DNA from 2 places in the Streptomyces sp. NPDC048479 genome. Region 1 is predicted to be linked to the other one. Evidence: riboswitches for the same ligand, from Rfam matches in the RefSeq annotation. Region 1 holds a riboswitch; the other holds the start of a gene.
What was found. Region 1 has a riboswitch for S-adenosylmethionine ahead of AB0D12_RS00810 (aminotransferase class V-fold PLP-dependent enzyme). Riboswitches for the same ligand answer to the same signal wherever they lie in the genome.
Positions count from the first base shown of each region.

Region 1 (10,450 bases):
CGCACGCGAGTTGTCGCGGTTGGCGCGGGACTCGTCGGCCGAGAGCGCGGCGCGCTCCTGCGCGGTGAGCGAGTTGAGGAGCTTCTGCGCGGCGGCGAGCTTGGTCTGGACTTCCTTCTTCTTCTCGCCGAGCTGCTTGCGGGTGTCGGCCAGGTCGCCGAGCTTGTCCTGGGCCTCCTTGCGCTGCTGCGCAAGGGTCCGCTGCTTCGCCTGGATCTCGGCGAGCGCCTCGGTCTGCTTGGCGCCCAGCTGGTCCAGCGCGGAGGCCTTCTCCAGGTAGCTGTCCGGGTCGGCGGAGAGGAAGAGCTGCACGGCGGGGTCGATGCCACCGGAGCGGTACTGGGCGCTGGCCACCGAACCGAGACCGTCGCGCAGGGTGTTGAGCTCGTCCTGACCGCGGGCGACCTTGTCCTGCAGCGCGTCGATCTCCTTGTCGAGCTTCGCCTGCTGCTCCTTGGCCCCGTTGTAGTTCTCGGTGGCCTTCTCCGCCTCTTCGTAGAGCTTGTCGACCTTCTCCTTGACCTCGCTCTTGCTCGGCTTCGGGTCGGCCTGGGCGGCCTGGGAGGTCAGGGCTACGGCCGCGGCGGCGGTCGCGGTGAGCACGGTCACACGGGTGCGGCTCGGCTGCTTGGGTCGACGGTGGGACGCCACGAAGGCGAGCTCCTTCTTCCTCGAGCCGCCTACCGGGCTGTGGGGGGTTTGAATCCCCGGCGTCCGCACTTCATTTCCCTGGGGGAAAAAGGGATGAACTGTACGAACTCGGCGGTTCCTTCGCTGTCGCCCCGGATGGGCAATCAACCGCGCGAAGGTTCGAGGCCCGACCCTAGTGACCTTCTTGTGATCAGTTCAAATCCTGATGAGAAAAATCTGCTTCCCGGAGCACATTCTTTACATACATCACACGCGTAGTAGCGGCCACTTGACACTACGTCCGTCAGAGAAATAGCTAATTCGGGCATTTGGCACGGTAGTTACTAGACGCGCGAAAGCCGCTTCAGCAACAAGGCGGACGCGACCGGCCTGGCGCCGGCCTTCGCCACTCCGTCGGCGACTTCGCGGTCGGTGGAGACCACCACCACGGGCCGGCCCGGCGGCTCCGCCCGTACCAGCTGACGGATCAGCTCGTCCGCGGTCACGCCCGCCTTCGAGAACAGCACCCGTACCCCGCGCGGCGGCGCCAGCAGCACCGGCGCCGCCAGTTCCGCACCGTCGAAGACACAGGTGATCTCGGCACCGGTCTGCGCCGCGAGCATCGAGAGCCCGCCGAGCAGCCGCAGCCGCTGCTTCTCCAACGGCATCGTCGGATAGCCGGTCTTGGTGACGTTGTAGCCGTCCACCACCAGATGCGCCTGCGGGAGCGCGAGCAGCTGCTCGAGCAGGGCGGGATCGGTCTCGGAAAGCGCACGGGCCGCGATGTCCTTGGGTGACATCCGGCCCGGCTCGACCGCGTCGACCGTGTCCGCGGGATGGATGCCGGCGGGCGGCAGAGCCAGCTCGCGGCGCAGCCCCTGGGCCGCGTCGAGCACCGTGTCCAGCAGCAGCCGCAGCCGCATGTCCTCGATCGAACGGCCCTCGCGGGCGGCCCGGCGGCCGGCCTCCACGGTCGCGTCGGCCTCGGCGAGGCGTGCCTTCAGCCGCCGGCTCTCGCTCTCGGCCGACGACACCTGGGCGGCGGCCTCCGACCTGATCGTCTCGGTCTCGGCGTCCCTGCGGCGCAGCGCGGCCTCACCGCGTTTCACATCGCTCTGGGCACTGCGCAGCTTGCGGCGCAGTGCCTCGGCTTCCTTGCGGGCCGTCTCCAGCTCCGTACGCAGCCGCTCGGTCTCGCTCTTGATCTGACTGCGTGCCTCGGTGAGCTCCTCGCGCAGCCGCTCCAGCTCTCGCCTGCCCGCCTCGTCGGCGCGCTCGGCGTCCGCCCGCTGAGCCTCCTCGCCCGCGGCGGCGACGAGTTTCACCCATCCGGTGGGCCGCAGAACATAGGCGGCGGCCGCCACATCGACAGGATCGGCGGCTGCGGGCGGCGATCCGGACTCCAGCGCCCGGGACAGTTCGGGCTGGGCCTGGCTGAGCCGCTCGCCGATGCGCTGCCGGAAGACCGGGTCGCTCTCCAGCGCAGCGGCCATCGCATTGCCGGCGTACTTGGCACGCCGGGTCGGGGTGAAACGGGCGTACTGTCTCAACTGGGCCGGAAGTTCGGCGACGGTCAGGCCGCCGAAGGCGTCCGAGACCAGCGCCATCACCCTGCGCCGTACGCCTTCCGGCAGCGGGCGGTCGAGCGCCTCGGCGGCGTCACCGGCCGCACCGGCCGGCTCATCGCCGCTTGCAGGCTGCTCCACAATCCGTCACCCCACTACCCGTTCGGGCCGCTCCGTCAGGAAGCAGCGCCCGGCCTGTCCACCAGCTCGATCTGGTCCACCGCATTGCACCACCGGCAGCGCACCGACTCGATGGTCTCACTGACCACCTCGCGCTCCTCGACCGTCGGCTCTCCGGCCAGGTCCAGATGGACGTATTCGACGACCTTCGAGGAACGGGTGACATCGAAGCGGGTGAGGTTGCCGCAGAGCGTGCAGCGCCAGCGGGTCTCGGCCGTCGCCGGGGGAACCGTCGTCATCGTGCCGTCCTTTTTCGTGGTGCGAGTGCGGGTGCCGCTGTGCGCCGTCGAACTGCGGATGTACTGCCTGTAACCCTACGGCCTCGCGGGTCCCCGTTGACGCGGCGAGGCACTCTGTACCGTTCAGCCCCACTACGCCATGCTCTGTCCATGATCGGTTGGTGGGCTGCGGTCCGGGGCGCGGCCTCGGGACCTGCGATGACGTACGGCGCGATCGCCGTCTGCTGCGCGGTGTTCGTCCTCAGCCCCGTCTCGGGCCTCGATCCGGTGTACGGCACCGGTGACGCGCTGCTCTCCGCGCAGAGCACATACTTCGAGCGCTGGGGCGTGATCCCCGTCGACCTGATGAGCAGTTCCTCCTCCCGGGCGCTGATCACACCCCTCACCGCCCTCTTCGTCCACGGCAGTTGGCTGCACCTGCTGGGCAACATGCTCTTCCTGTACGTATTCGGGGCGATGGCCGAGGAACGGATGGGGCAGCTGGAGTTCGCTCTCTTCTATCTGGGCTGCGGCTATCTGGCGCTGCTCGTCTACGCGGCGGCCAACGCCGGCTCCGAGCAGACCCTGGTGGGAGCCTCCGGGGCGATCTCGGGCGTGCTCGGCGCCTTCCTCTACCTCTTCCCGAAGGCCCGGGTCACCAGTCTCTTCCCCTTCCTCTTCTTCCTGCCGCTGCGCTTCCCCGCCTGGATCGTGCTGATCTTCTGGTTCGTCCTGCAATGGCTGGCGGCGCAGAGCGCGGGCAGCGGCCCGGGCGTCGCGTATCTCGCACATCTGGTGGGGTTCGGGACGGGCTTTCTCTACGCCTGGGGACGTTTCCGGCATGGGACTAGAGTGAAGGCCCAAGCAGCGGCCACCGAGGGAGAAAGCCAACCGTGATCACCGCGATCGTGCTCATCAAGACCAGCGTGGACCGGATCCCCGAGATCGCCGAGTCGATCGCCGCGCTGGACAGCGTCAGCGAAGTCTTCTCCGTCACCGGTACGTACGACCTCATCGCGATGGTGCGGGTGGCCAAGCACGACGATCTCGCGGATGTCATCCCCGGCCGGATCAGCAGGATCCCGGGCGTCGAGGGGACCGACACACATGTCGCCTTCCGTACCTACTCGCAGCACGACCTCGAGGCGGCCTTCGCGATCGGCCTCGACGCGTAACGCCTGCGACTCGACGAAGCCCCCGGACCGGCCGGTCCGGGGGCTTCGTCGTCCGTTCGGGCTCAGACAGCCGGGCTCAGACAGCCGGGCTCAGACGGCCGGGACGCAGCGGCCGTCCTCCGTACGGTAGTTCCACTGCGCACCGTCGCTGACGAGTTCCTGCACCGCACGTACGAAACGCTCCACATGCTCGTCCGGCGTACCGGCGCCGAAGCTGACCCGGATCGCGTTGAGCGAACGCTCGCCCGGCTCGGCCTCCGGCGCGCCGCACTCGCCCGGGTCCTGCGGGTCGCTGCCCAGCAGGGTCCGCACCAGCGGGTGGGCGCAGAAGAGTCCGTCCCGTACCCCGATGCCGTACTCCGCCGAGAGCGCCGCCGCGAAGTGCGAGCTGTTCCAGCCCTCGACGACGAAGGAGATGACGCCGACGCGCGGCGCGTCGTCCCCGAAGAGCGAGAGCACCTTGACCTGCTCCACCTCCGCCAGACCGGTACGGACCTTGGCGACCAGCTGCTGCTCACGGGCGACGAGGCTGTCGAAGCCGGCCTCGGTGAGCGCCTTGCAGGCGGAGGCGATGGAGTACACGCCGATGACGTTCGGCGAACCGGCCTCGTGCCGGGCGGCCGTGGTGTGCCAGTCGACGTCCACACCGCCGTCCGTACGCCGGGCGACCTTGCGGGACGCACCGCCGCCCGCGAGGTACGGCTCCGCGTCCTGCAGCCAGTCCGCGCGGCCCGCGAGCACACCCGAGCCGAACGGCGCGTACAGCTTGTGCCCGGAGAAGGCGACCCAGTCGACGTCCAACTCCTGTACGGAGACCGGGTGGTGGGGCGCGAGCTGGGCGGCGTCGAGCACGATTCGCGCGCCATGGGCGTGGGCAGCAGCCGCCAGCTCCTTGACCGGCCACAGTTCACCGGTGACATTCGACGCTCCGGTCACACAGACCAGGGCGGGCCCGTACTCCTCGCCGGCAGATGCGGTGCGGTCGGCGAGCGCGCGCTCCAGCGTCCCGACGGCCTCGGCCGGTGTACGCGGCGCGTTCAGGTAGGTCACCCGGGCGTCGCGCCACGGCAGCAGCGAGGCGTGGTGCTCGGTCTCGAAGACGAATACCTGGCAGTCGGCGGGGAGCGCGGCGGCCAGCAGGTTCAGCGAGTCGGTGGTGGAGCGGGTGAAGACGACCTGGTCGCCGGCGCGGCAGTCGAGGAACTCCGCGACCGTCGCGCGGCTGTTCTCGAAGAGGTCGGTGGAGAGCTGCGAGAGGTACCCGGCGCCGCGGTGCACACTGCCGTAGTACGGGGCGTAGGCGGCCACGTCGTCCCACACCCGCTGCAGGGCCGGGGCGCTCGCCGCGTAGTCGAGGGCCGCGTACGTCACCTCGCCGCCGGTGACGAGCGGAACGGTCACATCGCGGCCGAGGACCAAAAGCGGCGCTGCGCAGACGGGGTCGGCGGACTCGGAGGAAGCAGCGGTGGCGGTGGCGGTCTCAACGGTGTTCGGGCGTGCGGACATGGCGGTATCTCCCGGCAGGACAAGGCGGAATGGCTTCGACGAACCCGCACGGCAGCCAGGTGAAGGCTCTGTGTACGGGGCTTGCCCTCGCATGTCACGGCGATCGCGTGATGTGAGGGTCTGCTGAAGAAGGGGCTGATCAGCCCTATCGCATTCGCTTGCTCACGAGACTGCTCCCTTGAGGACCAGGACCCCAGGGTGTGCAGGGGTCCGCGCTTGCCGTAGACCTCTCTGCCTACGGCCTGGTCTTCACCCGGGGCACCCCGCCACGGACGGAGGGTTGCCGGACAGCGAGCCGGGGCCTAAATCGCTGTCACTCATGACCTTGAAGAGCATCCTGCCATACGGCCCACAACGCGCAAGGCGCGGTCCAGTTCCTGAGACAGGAGAAGGAACCGCGCCTTGCGTCGCGCCACTGCGGGCTCAGGCATTCTCAGGCGTTACTGGCGGCGATCCACCGCTCGAGTGCCGCTTTGGCCGCGCCGGAGTCGATCGAAGCGGCGGCCTTGGCGATGCCCGCCGCGAGCTGCTCGTTCAGGCTGCGGTCCGTCGGCTCCAGCGCCACCAGAGCCGCAGCCGCGTTGAGCAGCACCGCGTCCCGTACGGGACCGCCCTCGCCGCTCAGCAGCCGGCGCGCGACATCGGCGTTGAACGAGGCATCCGCGCCCCGCAGGGCCTCCACGGGCACCATGTCGATGCCGACGTCCCGCGGGTCGAAGGCCTCCTCGCGCACCGTTCCGTCCCGTACCACCCACACCCGGGAGGTGGCCGTCGTCGTCAGCTCGTCCATACCGTCGTCGCCGCGGAAGACCAGCGCCGAGGAGCCGCGCTCGGCGAGCACCCCGGCCAGGATCGGCGCCATCCGGGCGTCCGCGACACCGGTGGCCTGGGCCTTCACCCTCGCCGGGTTGGTGAGTGGACCGAGGAAGTTGAACGTGGTGCGGATACCCAGCTCCTTGCGGGCGGCCGCCACATGCCGCAGCGCCGGGTGGAACTTCACCGCGAAGCAGAAGGTGATCCCCGCCTCCTCCGCGACCTCGGCGACCCGCTGCGGGGTGAGCTCGAGGTTGACGCCGAGCTTCTCCAGTACGTCGGAGGCACCGCTCGCCGAAGACGCGGCGCGGTTTCCGTGCTTGACGACCTTCGCGCCCGTTCCGGCGACGACGATCGCGGACATCGTGGAGATGTTCACGGTCTTGGCGCCGTCACCGCCCGTGCCGACGATGTCGACGCTGGGGCCCGGCACCTCGATCAGGTTCGCGTGCTCGTACATGGTCCGTACAAGACCGGAGATTTCCTCGACCGTCTCGCCCTTGGCCCGCAGGGCGACCGCGAAACCGGCGATCTGGGCGTTGGTCGCCTCGCCGCTGAGGATGCGGTCCATCGCCCAGGCGGTGGCGTCGGCGCCCTGGTCACGGTTGCTGAGGAGAGCTTCCAGTACGCGGGGCCAGGAGAGGTCCGCCACGCTGTCGCCGCCAACCGGGGTCACAACGTTCATGGTCCACTCCAGGGTCCACAGCCGAATAGGGATGGGTCCACCCTATCCAGCCCCGCAGACGGCGAAGAGCCCCGTCCATCGAATGGACGGGGCTCCCGCTGCGGCGATCAGCTCGGATCGTCAGGGTCGATCAGTGGTGGCCGTGGCCGCTGGTGATCTCCTGGTACTCCTCGCCGGTCGGCTTGGGGAGCTGGTTCCCCTCGCCGTAGTAGCCCTTGCTGAGCTTGGCCCTGAGCTTCTGCAGGCGGCTCACCTTGCGCTCGACACCGTTCTCGTCGACCGTCGGGCCGATCTCGGCGGGCGTGTACTGGTGGTGCGCGGTGAGCGTGTACAGCTGCCCCTGCGAGAGCGGCTCGTGGATCTCGACGAACTCACCGTGCGGCAGCCGCTTGATGACGCCGGACTCGCGCCCGTGCAGCACCTTGTCGTGGTCACGCCGCTGCAGACCCAGGCAGATCCGCTTGGTGATGACGAACGCGATGACCGGGGCGACGAAGAAGGCGATCCGGGCGAACCAGGTGATGCTGTTGATCGACAGGTGGAAGAAGACGGCGAACAAGTCGTTGCCACCGGCGATCAACAGAATGACGTACCAGGTCAGCCAGGCCACACCGAAAGCCGTACGGGTCGGGGCGTTGCGCGGGCGGTCCAGGATGTGGTGCTCGCGCTTGTCCCCCGTGACCCAGGACTCGATGAACGGGTAGACCGCGATCGCGACCAGGATCAGCGGGAAGACCATCAGCGGTACGAACACACCCAGAGCGAGCGTGTGTCCCGCGAAATTGATCTCCCAGCCGGGCATCGCACGGATCAGGCCCTCGGAGAAGCCCATGTACCAGTCCGGCTGGGCGCCGGTGGAGACCTGGTCCGGGCGGTACGGGCCGAGCGCCCAGATCGGGTTGATCGAGGCGATGGCCGCGATGACCGAGATGACACCGAAGACCAGGAAGAAGAAGCCTCCGGCCTTGGCCATGTAGACCGGCAGCAGCGGCATGCCGACGACGTTCTTGTTGTTCCGGCCGGGGCCCGCGAACTGCGTGTGCTTGTGGTAGAAGACCAGGATCAGGTGCGCCACCAGCAGGCCCATCATGATGCCCGGCAGCAGCAGGATGTGGATCGAGTAGAACCGGGCGACGAAGTCACCGCCCGGGAACTCACCGCCGAACAGGAACATCGACATGTACGTGCCGACGATCGGCATCGACAGGATCGCGCCCTCCATGAAGCGCACACCTGTACCGGAGAGCAGGTCGTCCGGGAGCGAGTAGCCGGTGAAGCCGGTGAACATGCCGAGCACCAGCAGCAGGAAGCCGAAGAGCCAGTTGATCTCGCGCGGCTTGCGGAAGGCGCCCGTGAAGAAGACGCGCATCATGTGCACGAGCATGCCCGCGACGAAGATCAGCGCCGCCCAGTGGTGGATCTGCCGGATCAGCAGACCACCGCGGACGTCGAAGCTGATGTCCAGGGTCGAGGCATACGCCTCGGACATCCGGATGCCCTGCATCGGGACATACGTGCCGTGGTACTCCACCTCGTTCATGCTCGGGTGGAAGAACAGCGTCAGATACACACCCGTGAGGATGATGATGATGAAGCTGTAGAGGCAGATCTCACCCAGCATGAAGGACCAGTGGTCCGGGAAGATCTTCCGCATGTTGGACTTGGCCAGGGAGTAGATCCCGAGCCGGCCGTCCGCCCAGTCGGCGACCCGCTCACCTGCGGGCGCCTTGCGGTTCTTGTCGTCGCTCGCAGTACTCATCCGCGCTCCCAGAAGGAAGGACCGACGGGCTCGTCGAAGTCGCCGAGCGCCTCGAGGTTTCCATCGTCATTCACACCGATCCGCAGCTGCGGAAGGGCGTGACCGGCCGGGCCGAAGATGACGCGGGCGCCGTCGGAGAGGTCAAAAGTGGACTGGTGGCACGGGCAGAGCACATGGTGCGTCTGCTGCTCGTACAGGCTGATCGGGCAGCCGACGTGCGTGCAGATCTTGGAGAATGCCACGATGCCGTCGTGTGACCACTCGAGCTCGCGCTTGTCCTTGATCTCGTCCGGCTGGATCCGGACGATCATCAGGGCCGCCTTGGCGATCTGCTTCTGGAAGTCCTCCGCGTCCTCCTCCAGGCCCTCGGGCATGGCGAAGGTGAGCGAACCCACGGCGACGTCCTCGGGACGCAGCGGCTCATGGGTGTTCACGTTGATGAGCTGCTTGCCCTTGGCCCACATCGTCTTGCGGAGCTTCTGCTCGGGCAGCGGCCCGAGGTCCCGCAGCAGCATCAGACCGGAGAGCGGCACCAGGGCCAGCGCGCCGAACATGGTGTTGCGGATCAGCTTGCGCCGGCCGAAGCCGGACTCCTCCGCGCCCGCGGCGAAGTCGGCCATGACCTTGGCCTTGACCTCGGGCTCGGCCGCGATGGGGTGACGCTCGTCGGCGACCTCCACATCGGACATCAGGGTGCGGGCCCAGTGGACCGCTCCCGCGCCGATGCTGAAGAGCGCCACACCGAGGGTGATACCCAGGGAGAAGTTGAGCGCGCTCACATGCCCGAACGGGAAGATGAAGACGATCTTGTCGACCGGGAAGATCACGTACGAGGCGATGAAGGCGATCGTGGCCAGCATCGACAGCGTGAACATGAAGGCGACAGCACGCTCGGAGCGCCTGGCGGCCCGCTCGTCGATGTCCTGGATGCGCGGCTTGTGGGCCGGCAGCCCCGGGTCCGCGAACGGATCGTCCGCGACCTTTACCGCGCCGTGCGCGGAGTCCTGCTCTGTCGGCAGGTTCTCTTCTGGATTCTCTTGGCTGCTCATGACTTCTTGGCCTTAGCGGTGTGGGCCGCGACCCAGATGGCGACTGCGATCAGCGCACCCAGACCGAAGATCCAGCCGAACAGACCCTCGCTGACGGGGCCGAGGCCACCGAGCTTGAGACCGCCGGGGCTCTCGGAGTCGTCGCCGTTCACCGTCTTGATGTACGCGATGATGTCCTGCTTCTCCTTCTCCGGCAGCGTGGTGTCGGGGAAGGAGGGCATGTTCTGCGGGCCGGTCTGCATGGCCTCGTAGATGTGCTTGGGGTCCACGCCCTCAAGGTTCGGGGCGTACTTGCCGTTCGTCAGGGCACCGCCCTCACCCGTGAAGTTGTGGCACTGGGCGCAGTTGGTACGGAACAGGTCGCCACCCTTGGCGATGTCCGCACCTTCCGGGCTGTACTGCTTCTCGGTCGGCGTGATCGGGCCGGCGCCGAGGGAGGCCACGTACGCCGCGAGCTGGTCGATCTCGCTCTGCGAGTAGATGACCTTCTTCGCCGGCACCTGGGCGCCGGGCTGCTGGGCGGGCATCCGGCCCGTGCCGACCTGGAAGTCGACAGCGGCGGAGCCCACGCCGACGAGGCTCGGGCCGTCAGAGGTCCCCTGACCGCCGATCCCGTGGCAGCTGGCGCAGCCGACGGTGTAGAGCTTCTTGCCCTCCTCGATGGCGAGGGACTGGGCGGTTTCATCGGCCTGCGCCTTGTCCGCGGGTGCGAACGCGGCGTACAGCCCCCCAGTGGCCGCCAGCGCGAGGAGTAGGACGACGACCGCCGCCAGCGGATGGCGTCGTCGTGCGGAGAGCTTTTTCACGGATTACCCCGGTGTCAGGATCTTCTGCGTCGATGCTTCTGGACTGTGTCTGCTTCAGGCAGCG
Region 1 covers NZ_JBEZKA010000001.1:170,683-181,132, forward strand. The annotation lists gene AB0D12_RS00785 (NlpC/P60 family protein) at 1-651, opposite strand, end outside; gene AB0D12_RS00790 (NYN domain-containing protein) at 975-2,336, opposite strand; gene AB0D12_RS00795 (hypothetical protein) at 2,372-2,614, opposite strand; gene AB0D12_RS00800 (rhomboid family intramembrane serine protease) at 2,765-3,490, shown strand; gene AB0D12_RS00805 (Lrp/AsnC ligand binding domain-containing protein) at 3,487-3,768, shown strand; gene AB0D12_RS00810 (aminotransferase class V-fold PLP-dependent enzyme) at 3,859-5,274, opposite strand; SAM riboswitch class IV at 5,482-5,599, opposite strand; gene trpD (anthranilate phosphoribosyltransferase) at 5,708-6,772, opposite strand; gene AB0D12_RS00820 (cytochrome bc complex cytochrome b subunit) at 6,903-8,531, opposite strand; gene AB0D12_RS00825 (Rieske 2Fe-2S domain-containing protein) at 8,528-9,580, opposite strand; gene AB0D12_RS00830 (c-type cytochrome) at 9,577-10,386, opposite strand.

Region 2 (10,450 bases), on a different contig from region 1:
CCGGGCCCGGCGGCGGTGGTCGGGTTTCTGTCAGATCTCGCGCAGCGCCTGTAGCTGGTCCAGGAACCACTTCTGCGGCGGCAGCGCGGTCGCCGCTGCCGCCAGCCGCTTGGTGCGCCCGGCCCGTTCGTTGTCCGGCATCGTCAGCGCCTCGTGGAGCGCCTCGGTGGTGCCGGTCACGTCGTACGGGTTCACCACCACGGCGTCCTCGCCCAATTCCTCGTACGCCCCTGCCTCCCGCGACAGCACCAGCGCGCAGCCGTTGTCCGAGACGACCGGGATCTCCTTGGCGACGAGGTTCATGCCGTCACGGATCGGGTTGACCAGGGCCACGTCGGCCAGCCGGTACGCGGCCAGGGAGCGTGCGAAGTCGTCCTTCACATGGAGGACGACCGGGGTCCACGTCGGTGTCCCGTAACCGGAGTTGATCTCGTCGGCGAGGCGCTGGACCGCCGCCGTGTAGTCGCGGTACACCGCCAGGTCCTGCCGGGAGGGGTAGGCGAAGGCGACATGGACGACTCGCTCCCGCCACTCCGGACGGGACTCCAGCAGCTGCCGGTAGGCGAGCAGGCCGCGCACGATGTTCTTGGACAGCTCGGTGCGGTCCACCCGGACGATCGTCTTCCGGGGCGCCGACGGGGTGCCGCCGATCTCTTCGCGCAGCGCCACCAGCCGCTCCGCCACATCCGGCCGGTGCGCGCGCTCCCGCAGGAAGTCCGCGTCCGCGCCGAGCCCGTGCACGCCGATCCGGGTGCCCGTCAGGGAGTCCGCGCCCAGCAGGTCCGTACAGCACGCCGTGAACGCGTCCGCCCACCGCCGGGTCAGAAAACAGGTCCGGTCCGCGCCGAGCAGGCCGCGCAGCAGCTGCTCGGCGATGTCGTCGGGCAGCATCCGGAAGTAGTCGACGGGCGCCCACGGCGTGTGCGAGAAGTGCCCGATCCGCAGATCCGGCCGCAGCTCGCGGAGCATGCCGGGCACCAGCGCCAGGTGGTAGTCCTGCACCAGGACCGCCGCACCGGGAGCCGCCTGCGCGGCGAGCGCGTCCGCGAAGGCCCGGTTGTAGGTCTCGTACGAGGCCCATTGGCGGCGGAACTCATCGTCGAAGACCGGCTCCACCGGCGTCTGGTACAGCAGATGGTGGACGAACCAGAGCACGGAGTTCGCGATGCCGTTGTACGCGTCGGAGTGGACGGCCGGGTCGATGTCGAGCATCAGCACCCCGGCCTCGCCGACCCCGCGCCGTACCGCCTCACGGTCGCCGTCGCCCAGCGCGGCGCACACCCACAGGGCGTCCGCCTCGGAGCCGATGGCGGAGAGACCGGAGACCAGCCCGCCGCCGCCGCGCTTGGCGTCGAGCGAGCCGTCCTCGCGCAGCGTGTACGAGACCGGGCCGCGGTTCGACGCGACGAGGACCTGGGCAGCAGGGTGCTCGGAAACCATGTGGCGAAACCTAGCCCGTCGCACAAACCCTCAAACGTGCGTACGGCCGAAGGGCAGGTCGGCAGATTGGTGATTCACGGGAGCAGGTCGGTGATAGCGGCGCCCGCTCAGTGATTGCGGCGCCCGCGCGTGGCGGCGACCGCGATCACACCGGCCGCGGTCAGGCTCAGCGCCAGACCGCCGAGGAGCCACAGCCGCTCGGAGCTGTGGTCGCCCCGGTTCGCCGGGGCGACGGTGTCGGCCATCGCCTGTCCCTGGATGACCACAGCGGTCAGAACGGTGGTGATGAATGCCAGGGCCCCGAGGAACCGCGGAAGCCCGGCACTGCGGCGCGGGGCGCCCGTACTGTATCTGAAGCCCATAAATAGGAAGTGTTGGACAAATCGTTACAGCGGTGATGGTTATGCCGCGCGACGCGCCGCGTACTCACCGATCTCGCGCATCGGCGGCCGCTCCTCCGTGTCCACCGGATAGGTGCGCGGTTCGAAACCGTCCTCGCCGCGCTCGAACTGCGTGAGCGCCGGCCGCACCAAGTGGCCGCGGGACAGCCGTAGTTGAGCCGTACGGTAGATCGCCGCGGCCATTCGGCCCAGCGCCTGCCCGTCCTGGTGCCGGTGCTTGCGCGAGCCGACGTCCACCTGGGCCAGCGCGTCAAGACCCACCGTGTGCAGTGCGTCCACGAGCAGGCCCAGCTCCACTCCGTAACCGACGGGGAAGGGCAGCCGCTCGAGGAGCGAGCGCCGCGCCGCGTACTCGCCGCCGAGCGGCTGGACGACCCCGGCCAGCTGCGGCCAGTGCAGATTGAGCAGCGGGCGCGCCACCAGCTCGGTGACCCGGCCGCCCTGACCTGCCACATCGCCCAGCGGCCGGTCGTACATCGCTTTGACGAACTGCACTTCGGGGTCGGTCAGCAGCGGTCCGACGATCCCGGAGACGAAGTCCGCCGAGAAGTCCCTGAGGTCCGCGTCGATGAAGCAGACGATGTCGCCGCTGGTCACCATCAGCGACCGCCACAGCACCTCGCCCTTGCCGGGGACCGCCGGTATCCGCGGCAGTATCGCGTCGCGGTGCACCACCCGCGCGCCGGCCGCCGCGGCCACCTCCGCCGTACGGTCGCTCGAGCCCGAGTCGATGACGACCAGCTCGTCGACGAGCGGCACCGCTTCCATCAGCTCGCGCCGGATCACGGTGACGATCTCGCCGACCGTCGCCTCCTCGTCGAGCGCGGGCAGCACGACACTGACGGTCGTACCGCGCTTGGCAGCGATGAGCTGGTGCAGCGGCCGGTCGGACACGGACCAGGAACGCCTGCTCAGCCAGCGCTCCACCTCTTCCAGCACGCTCGTTACTCCCTGGTTGTGCCACGCCGCGCCAGCGGCAGGGGCCATGATCTTCATCTCGCGGTTCGGACGACTATCTCAACCGTCCAGGCCTTCGGTTACAGTCTTGAACAACGCGGATGACCGTCGCATGTCGGGGGTCCTCACGCTGACAATCGAATACCGCTCATCCAGAGGGGCAGAGGGAACGGCCCGTTGAAGCCCCGGCAACCCTCCCGCCGACCGCGAGGTCACGGTGGGGAAGGTGCCAATTCCGTCTCGTGGCGAAATGCGTCACGGGGAAGATGAGGAGAAAGGGCCTCGCCTCCATGGCTGTTCAGACTGTCGCAAGCACCACTCCAGTGAACCTCGGTCCCGCCGCGGCGCTCTCGTGTCGCGAGTGCGGAGAGCGTTTCGACCTCGGCCCGATCTTCGCCTGTGCCCTGTGTTTCGGGCCCCTCGAAGTCGCGTACGACCTGCCCAGCGGCGACTCCGACGCGCTGAAGAAGCGGATCGAAGCGGGTCCGAACAATATCTGGCGGTACGCCCCGCTGCTGCCCGTCCCCGCCGACGTGGCCGAGAAGCCGAACATCAACCCCGGTTTCACCAAGCTCGTCAAGGCCGACAATCTCGCCCGTGAGCTGGGCGTTACCGGTGGCCTGTACATCAAGGACGACTCCGGCAACCCGACGCACTCCTTCAAGGACCGCGTCGTCGCGATCGCCGTCGAGGCCGCGCGCGCCTTCGGCTTCACGACTCTCTCCTGCTCCTCCACCGGCAACCTCGCGGGCGCCGTCGGTGCGGCAGCCGCACGGGCCGGCTTCCGCTCCTGCGTGTTCATCCCGCACGACCTGGAGCAGGGCAAGGTCGTCATGGCCGCGGTGTACGGCGGCGAGCTGGTCGGCATCGAGGGCAACTACGACGACGTCAACCGCTTCTGCTCGGAGCTCATCGGCGACCCGCTGGGCGAGGGCTGGGGCTTCGTCAACGTCAACCTCCGCCCGTACTACGGCGAGGGCTCCAAGACGCTGGCATACGAGATCTGCGAACAGCTCGGCTGGCAGCTGCCCGACCAGATCGTGATCCCGATCGCCTCGGGCTCGCAGCTCACCAAGATCGACAAGGGTCTGCAGGAGCTGATCAAGCTCGGTCTGGTCGAGGACAAGCCGTACAAGATCTTCGGTGCCCAGGCGGAGGGCTGCTCGCCGGTGTCGACGGCCTTCAAGGCCGGGCACGACGTCGTACGTCCGCAGAAGCCGGACACCATCGCCAAGTCGCTGGCCATCGGCAACCCGGCCGACGGCCCGTACGTGCTGGACATCGCGCGCCGCACGGGCGGCGCGGTGGAGGATGTCAACGACGAGCAGATCGTCGACGCGATCAAGCTGCTGGCCCGTACCGAGGGCATCTTCGCGGAGACCGCGGGCGGCGTGACCGTGGGCGTGACGCGGAAGCTGATCGAGGAGGGCGTGCTCGACCCGGCGCTCACCACGGTCGTGCTCAACACCGGCGACGGTCTCAAGACCCTCGACGCGGTCGCCCCGACGACCGGACCCACGGCGACCATCCGCCCGAGCCTCGACGCGTTCCGCGACGCCGGCCTGGCCCGCTGACTACCTACGGAAGGCAGAACACCATGAGCGTGAACGTCCGCATCCCCACCATTCTCCGTACGTACACGGGCGGTCAGGCCGAGGTCCCGGCAGAGGGCGCGACGCTCTCCGAGGTGATCGCCGACCTGGAGCAGAACCACACGGGCATCGCCGCGCGCGTCCTGGACGACCAGGGCAAGCTGCGCCGCTTCGTGAACGTGTACGTGAATGACGACGACGTCCGTTTCGAGCAGGGTCTTGAGACCGCGACGCCGGACGGTGCGGGCGTTTCGATCATTCCTGCCGTCGCCGGCGGCTGAGCTACGCAGCGTTACCAGAATTGCCCCCTCCGCAAGAGAAGCGGAGGGGGCAATTCTGTATGGTTGAGCGCGGTACAGTTGGGGAAGGCCCCGCCGCTGCTTATGCCGGCCGCATATGAGAATGCGTCCTGGCCCATCGAGAAGCAGCCAATAAGTTCGCTCGAATTGCCTCTTAAGCGTCATTTGCCGGGCCCGACTTGCCCCGGAATTTATTGAATTCAGTTCAATTATCCGTTCACGCGTGCTCGGATTTCTCGTCGGATTGACCTGTTGCAGAGGGCAGTTGGGCAGATACATTCAGCCGCGGTCGACGCGTTCCGGCGCACACCCTCTCCTGTCGGAGGGTGGAGGTCTGACCCAGGGTCCGCGAAGTGCGGTCCTGCGCAAGGGCCAGTAATAGGGGAGTTAGGCATGGCTCAGGGCACCGTCAAGTGGTTCAACGCGGAGAAGGGGTACGGCTTCATCGCGGTCGACGGTGGTGCGGATGTTTTCGTCCACTACAGTGCGATCCAGATGGACGGTTACCGCACCCTTGAAGAGGGTCAGCGAGTCGAATTCGAGATCTCGCAGGGCCAGAAGGGTCCGCAGGCGGATATGGTCAAGCTCGCCGTCTGATCTCGGCGCGATCGGCCACCGACGCACTCACGGCGAGGGGCCCGCATCCCACCAGGGATGCGGGCCCCTCGTGCGTCTGCCCGCGGGTGTGCTCGCGCGTCCGCTCCTGTGCCCGTCCGCGGGTCCCTTCGCGCGTCCGCTCGGGGGGCTTCGATCCGTGAGAGTCGCTTGCACTCTCCTAGGGCGAGTGCTAATCATTGGCGTTAGCACTCTGACAGTGAGAGTGACAACGAGGACCGGGTTGGTGAGGTCCGCAGGCCGGGTGGGGCAAGGAACCACAAGGCATGCAGGCCGTCCGTCGCGGGCGCCAGCGCGGTCCGGAGAATCCACCCCAGTCCGGGAGGACCACTTCACATGGCCAAGATCATCGCGTTCGACGAGGAGGCACGGCGCGGTCTCGAGCGCGGGATGAACCAGCTCGCCGACGCCGTCAAGGTCACCCTCGGCCCCAAGGGCCGTAACGTCGTCCTCGAGAAGAAGTGGGGCGCCCCCACGATCACCAACGATGGTGTATCCATCGCCAAGGAGATCGAGCTCGAGGACCCGTTTGAGAAGATCGGCGCCGAGCTGGTCAAGGAAGTCGCCAAGAAGACGGACGACGTCGCCGGTGACGGTACGACCACCGCGACCGTCCTCGCCCAGGCGCTGGTCCGCGAGGGCCTGCGCAACGTGGCCGCCGGTGCCAACCCGATGGCCCTCAAGCGCGGTATCGAGAAGGCCGTCGAGGCCGTCTCCGGTGCACTGCTCGAGCAGGCCAAGGACGTGGAGACCAAGGAGCAGATCGCTTCCACGGCCTCCATCTCCGCCGCCGACACCCAGATCGGCGAGCTCATCGCCGAGGCGATGGACAAGGTCGGCAAGGAAGGCGTCATCACCGTCGAGGAGTCCCAGACCTTCGGTCTGGAGCTTGAGCTCACCGAGGGTATGCGCTTCGACAAGGGCTACATCTCGGCGTACTTCGCCACCGACATGGAGCGTATGGAGGCGTCGCTCGACGACCCGTACATCCTCATCGTCAACTCGAAGATCAGCTCGGTCAAGGACCTGCTGCCGCTCCTCGAGAAGGTCATGCAGTCCGGCAAGCCGCTGCTGATCATCGCCGAGGACGTCGAGGGCGAGGCCCTGTCGACCCTGGTCGTCAACAAGATCCGTGGCACCTTCAAGTCCGTTGCCGTCAAGGCTCCGGGCTTCGGTGACCGCCGCAAGGCGATGCTGAACGACATCGCCATCCTCACCGGCGGCACGGTCATCTCCGAGGAGGTCGGCCTCAAGCTCGAGAACGCCGGTCTGGACCTGCTGGGCCGCGCCCGCAAGGTCGTCATCACCAAGGACGAGACCACGATCGTCGACGGTGCCGGTGAGAGCGACCAGGTTGCCGGTCGCGTCAACCAGATCCGTGCCGAGATCGAGAACTCCGACTCGGACTACGACCGTGAGAAGCTCCAGGAGCGCCTCGCGAAGCTGGCCGGCGGCGTGGCCGTCATCAAGGCCGGCGCCGCGACCGAGGTCGAGCTCAAGGAGCGCAAGCACCGCATCGAGGACGCGGTGCGCAACGCCAAGGCCGCCGTCGAGGAGGGCATCGTCGCCGGTGGTGGCGTGGCTCTGCTCCAGGCGACTTCGGTCTTCGAGAAGCTCGACCTCGAAGGTGACGAGGCGACCGGCGCCAACGCCGTGAAGCTCGCGCTGGAGGCCCCGCTCAAGCAGATCGCCGTCAACGGTGGTCTCGAAGGTGGCGTCGTCGTCGAGAAGGTGCGCAACCTGGCCGTCGGCCACGGTCTGAACGCCGCGACCGGCGAGTACGTCGACATGATCGCCGAGGGCATCATCGACCCCGCGAAGGTGACCCGCTCTGCTCTGCAGAACGCGGCCTCCATCGCGGCGCTGTTCCTCACCACCGAGGCCGTCATCGCCGACAAGCCCGAGAAGGCCGGTGCCCCCGCGGGCGGCGGCATGCCGGGCGGTGACATGGACTTCTGAGCCTCGGCTCAGTAAGCCCGGTTACGCGACCGAAGGCGGCATCCCTGACAGGGGTGCCGCCTTCGGGCGTTTCAGCGCGTGGTCACGCGGGGACCCGGACCTCTCGGCCGCTCAGGTCCCGCAGGTTCGTCAGGCGACGCCGGAGCCGGAGATGGTGATCTTGGCCTTGGTCCGGCCACTCTGCGATCCGTAGCTCTCGATCTTCTTGACGAGGGCCATGCTGTCCTCGTCGGCGACCTCGCCGAACACGACGTGCTTGCCGTCCAGCCACGGCGTCAGCACGGTGGTGATGAAGAACTGGGAGCCGTTGCTGTTCGGACCGGCGTTGGCCATCGAGAGCAGGCCCGGCTTGCTGTGGGTGAGCTTGAAGTTCTCGTCGGCGAACTTCTCGCCGTAGATGCTCTTGCCGCCCGTGCCGTCACCGCGGGTGAAGTCGCCGCCCTGCAGCATGAAGTCGGGGATGACGCGGTGGAAGGAGGACCCCTCGTAGCCGAACCCCTTCTCGCCGGTGGCGAGCGCGCGGAAGTTCTCCGCCGTCTTGGGAACGACGTCGTCGTACAGGTTGAAGTTGATCCGCCCGGCGGGGGCGTCATTGATGGTGATGTCGAAGTAGACCTTGGTCGTCATAGGGCCATCCTGACATCCCCGGCAGGCAGGGGCGCGCCGGGCGCCCCGGTCCCGCTGAGTCGGTGGGCGAGCGATGGCATGGGTATCCGAGTGCCCAAGGTGCCGAGAACCGGAGGGCGGCCCCTCGGCACACGAACGAGAACGGCCGGTTCCGAGGGGCTCCGCCGGCTAGTGCTGCTTGAGGTCGGCGACGAAGGCGGACCAGGCGGCGGTCCGGAACACGAGGGCCGGGCCGTCGGGGTTCTTGGAGTCGCGGACGGGGACGATGTCGGGGTGACCGTCGGCGACTTCGAGGCAGTCGCCTCCGCTGCCGCCGCTGTGGGTGGACTTGCGCCAGGTGGCGACCTCCAGGCAGTTGCCGCCGTCGCCTCCGCTGTAGCTGGACTTGTGCCAGGTCGCGCCGCTCAGGTTGTACTCAGGGCTGATCCTCATGGGCGTAATCCTCCGCCACTGATTCGATCAGAGCCAAGGACGCTTCCGGTGACGATGCGCTGGCCCCGAGCAGATCGTAGGTCAGTTCGTAACGCGCGACCCTTGCCGGATCATCTTGCAACTGACCTGTTCCCAGGCCCTGGAGATACGCGAGAGGGGGTGCGTCGGTGAAGGACATCAGCTTTACGGGACCTTCGAGAGCCATGTGCGCGCCCGCGTCGAACGGCAATACCTGCGCGATGATTCGGTGTCGTCTGATCAGCGATCCCACATGGCCAAGTGCCTCCGCCATCACCTCGAAGCCGCCGACAGCCCTCCGTAACACCGCCTCGTCCAGAACCGCCCACAACAACGGCGTTGTTGGATCGTCGAGAAGGTGCGCGCGGGCGAGACGTGCCTCGACCAGCTCGTCGATCACCGCCTCCGTCGCGGTCGGCTGATACGCGCGGAACACCGCCCGCGCGTACGCCTCCGTCTGCAACAGTCCCGGAATCAGCAGCGGCGCGTACTCCTTGATCGTCGTCGCGACCGCTTCCGCCTCCGCCGCTTCCGCGAAGTGGTCCGGATACCTCGACTTGCCCGATACCCGGCAGTTCCGCTGGAAGAAACCGTTCGTCCGCAGGAGCTCGTCTATCTGGCTCGCGTACTCCGGCTGCATCCGCCGCGTACCCGCCTCCAGCTGGCCGATGAACGAACCGCTCACGAACAGCGGCGCGCCCAGCTCCTCCTGGGTGAGGCCCGCCTTCTCGCGTGCGTGGCGCAATTCCGCGCCGAGCAGCGCGCGCGGGGAGGACGACGGGTCGAGATCCTTCGGTCCGGGCATGGGCAACTCCTGGTCGCACACGTGGGATTGTTGGGCGCCGTCAGTGTTCAGGCTAGCCATCCACCGGACACGCTGTGTACGTAACGCGAACACTCAGCGTGGAGGTGCCTGGTCATGGTGGTGCGATCGGCGGAGCGGCTGCGAGCCGCCGAAGAGGTGGTGGCCCAATTGCGCGGCGAGCTGGGCGAGGTGGGCGTGAGTCTGCCGTCGCTGCGGGTGGATGTGGTGTCCCTCGCGAGCGACGCGCCGTACCCGCTCGTCGAACTGGGCCGCTGCAACCTGGACACGGCACTGCGGCTGGCCGCCGTACTGCACGAGGTACGGCGGTGAACGCCGGGGAGTTCGCGGTCGACGCCCGCGACGGGCGGATCGGGCAGGTGATGGGCCACGAAGGCGGCTATGTGCAGCTGCGGCCACCCGGCGGCGGCCGGGAGTGGGACTGTCCACCGGAGGCCCTGACCCCGGCCCCGCCGGGCGAGGTGCTCCGGGCGCGGGTGCGCCGGCTGAATACGGAGGGCCGGCTCCCGTGAGTCGGGGTGCCACCCCGAGGCGTCTCGGGGTGGGGCAAACCCCCCGGTGAACAGGCCAGTTGGCCCGGTGGGACACCGGCTCCGGCTGCGCGAGGGTCTTGTCATGCGAATCCTCGGCAGCCGGAAGCCCGGCTTCACGTCAGTGGCTCTCACCCTTCCCGTTCTCGCGACCGCCCTTGTCGCCCTCCCGGCGCCCGCCTCCGCCGCGGCAGCCCCGCGGCCGGAGACGGCGGTCCGGTGGGAGAAGTGCCCGGGCAGCGGGCTCGACCCGCGTCAGGAGTGCGCGACCGTGTCCGTTCCGCTCGACCATGCGAAGCCCCGCGGGTCCCGCATCTCCCTCGCGGTCTCCCGTATCCGCAGCGACAACCCCGCTGCCCGCCGTGGCACGCTGCTGCTGATCCCCGGCGGACCCGGCAACTCCGGGATCAACGAGCCTTCCCGACGCGGAAAGGCGCTGCCGCAGTCGGTGCGCGACGCCTACGACATCGTGAGTTTCGACCCCCGGGGCGTCGGCCGTAGTACGCCGGTCGGCTGCGGTCTGGCGCACGAGGACCTGGCACTGGTCAAGGTGCGGCCGTGGCCCGATGCCGACGGCGGCATCGAGGGGAACACCGCCACCGCTCGCCGTCTAGCGGACGCCTGTGCCGCGCAGGGCGGCGAGGTGCTGCGCAGCATCAGCACCCGCAACGAAGCCCGGGACATCGACCGGATCCGCCAGGCACTCGGCGAACGGAAACTCTCCGCCTGGGGCGTCTCGTACGGGACGTACGCGGGA
Region 2 covers NZ_JBEZKA010000008.1:218,541-228,990, reverse strand. The annotation lists gene otsB (trehalose-phosphatase) at 1-54, shown strand, start outside; gene AB0D12_RS15540 (trehalose-6-phosphate synthase) at 31-1,440, opposite strand; gene AB0D12_RS15535 (hypothetical protein) at 1,548-1,802, opposite strand; gene AB0D12_RS15530 (glucosyl-3-phosphoglycerate synthase) at 1,842-2,780, opposite strand; SAM riboswitch class I at 2,944-3,071, shown strand; gene thrC (threonine synthase) at 3,089-4,372, shown strand; gene AB0D12_RS15520 (MoaD/ThiS family protein) at 4,396-4,671, shown strand; gene AB0D12_RS15515 (cold-shock protein) at 5,083-5,286, shown strand; gene groL (chaperonin GroEL) at 5,641-7,263, shown strand; gene AB0D12_RS15505 (peptidylprolyl isomerase) at 7,393-7,890, opposite strand; gene AB0D12_RS15500 (DUF397 domain-containing protein) at 8,059-8,322, opposite strand; gene AB0D12_RS15495 (helix-turn-helix transcriptional regulator) at 8,306-9,145, opposite strand; gene AB0D12_RS15490 (hypothetical protein) at 9,260-9,475, shown strand; gene AB0D12_RS15485 (hypothetical protein) at 9,472-9,675, shown strand; gene AB0D12_RS15480 (alpha/beta hydrolase) at 9,779-10,450, shown strand, end outside.
Region 2: linked by a shared signal. The riboswitch ahead of thrC (threonine synthase) and the one ahead of AB0D12_RS00810 (aminotransferase class V-fold PLP-dependent enzyme) in region 1 are both predicted to bind S-adenosylmethionine.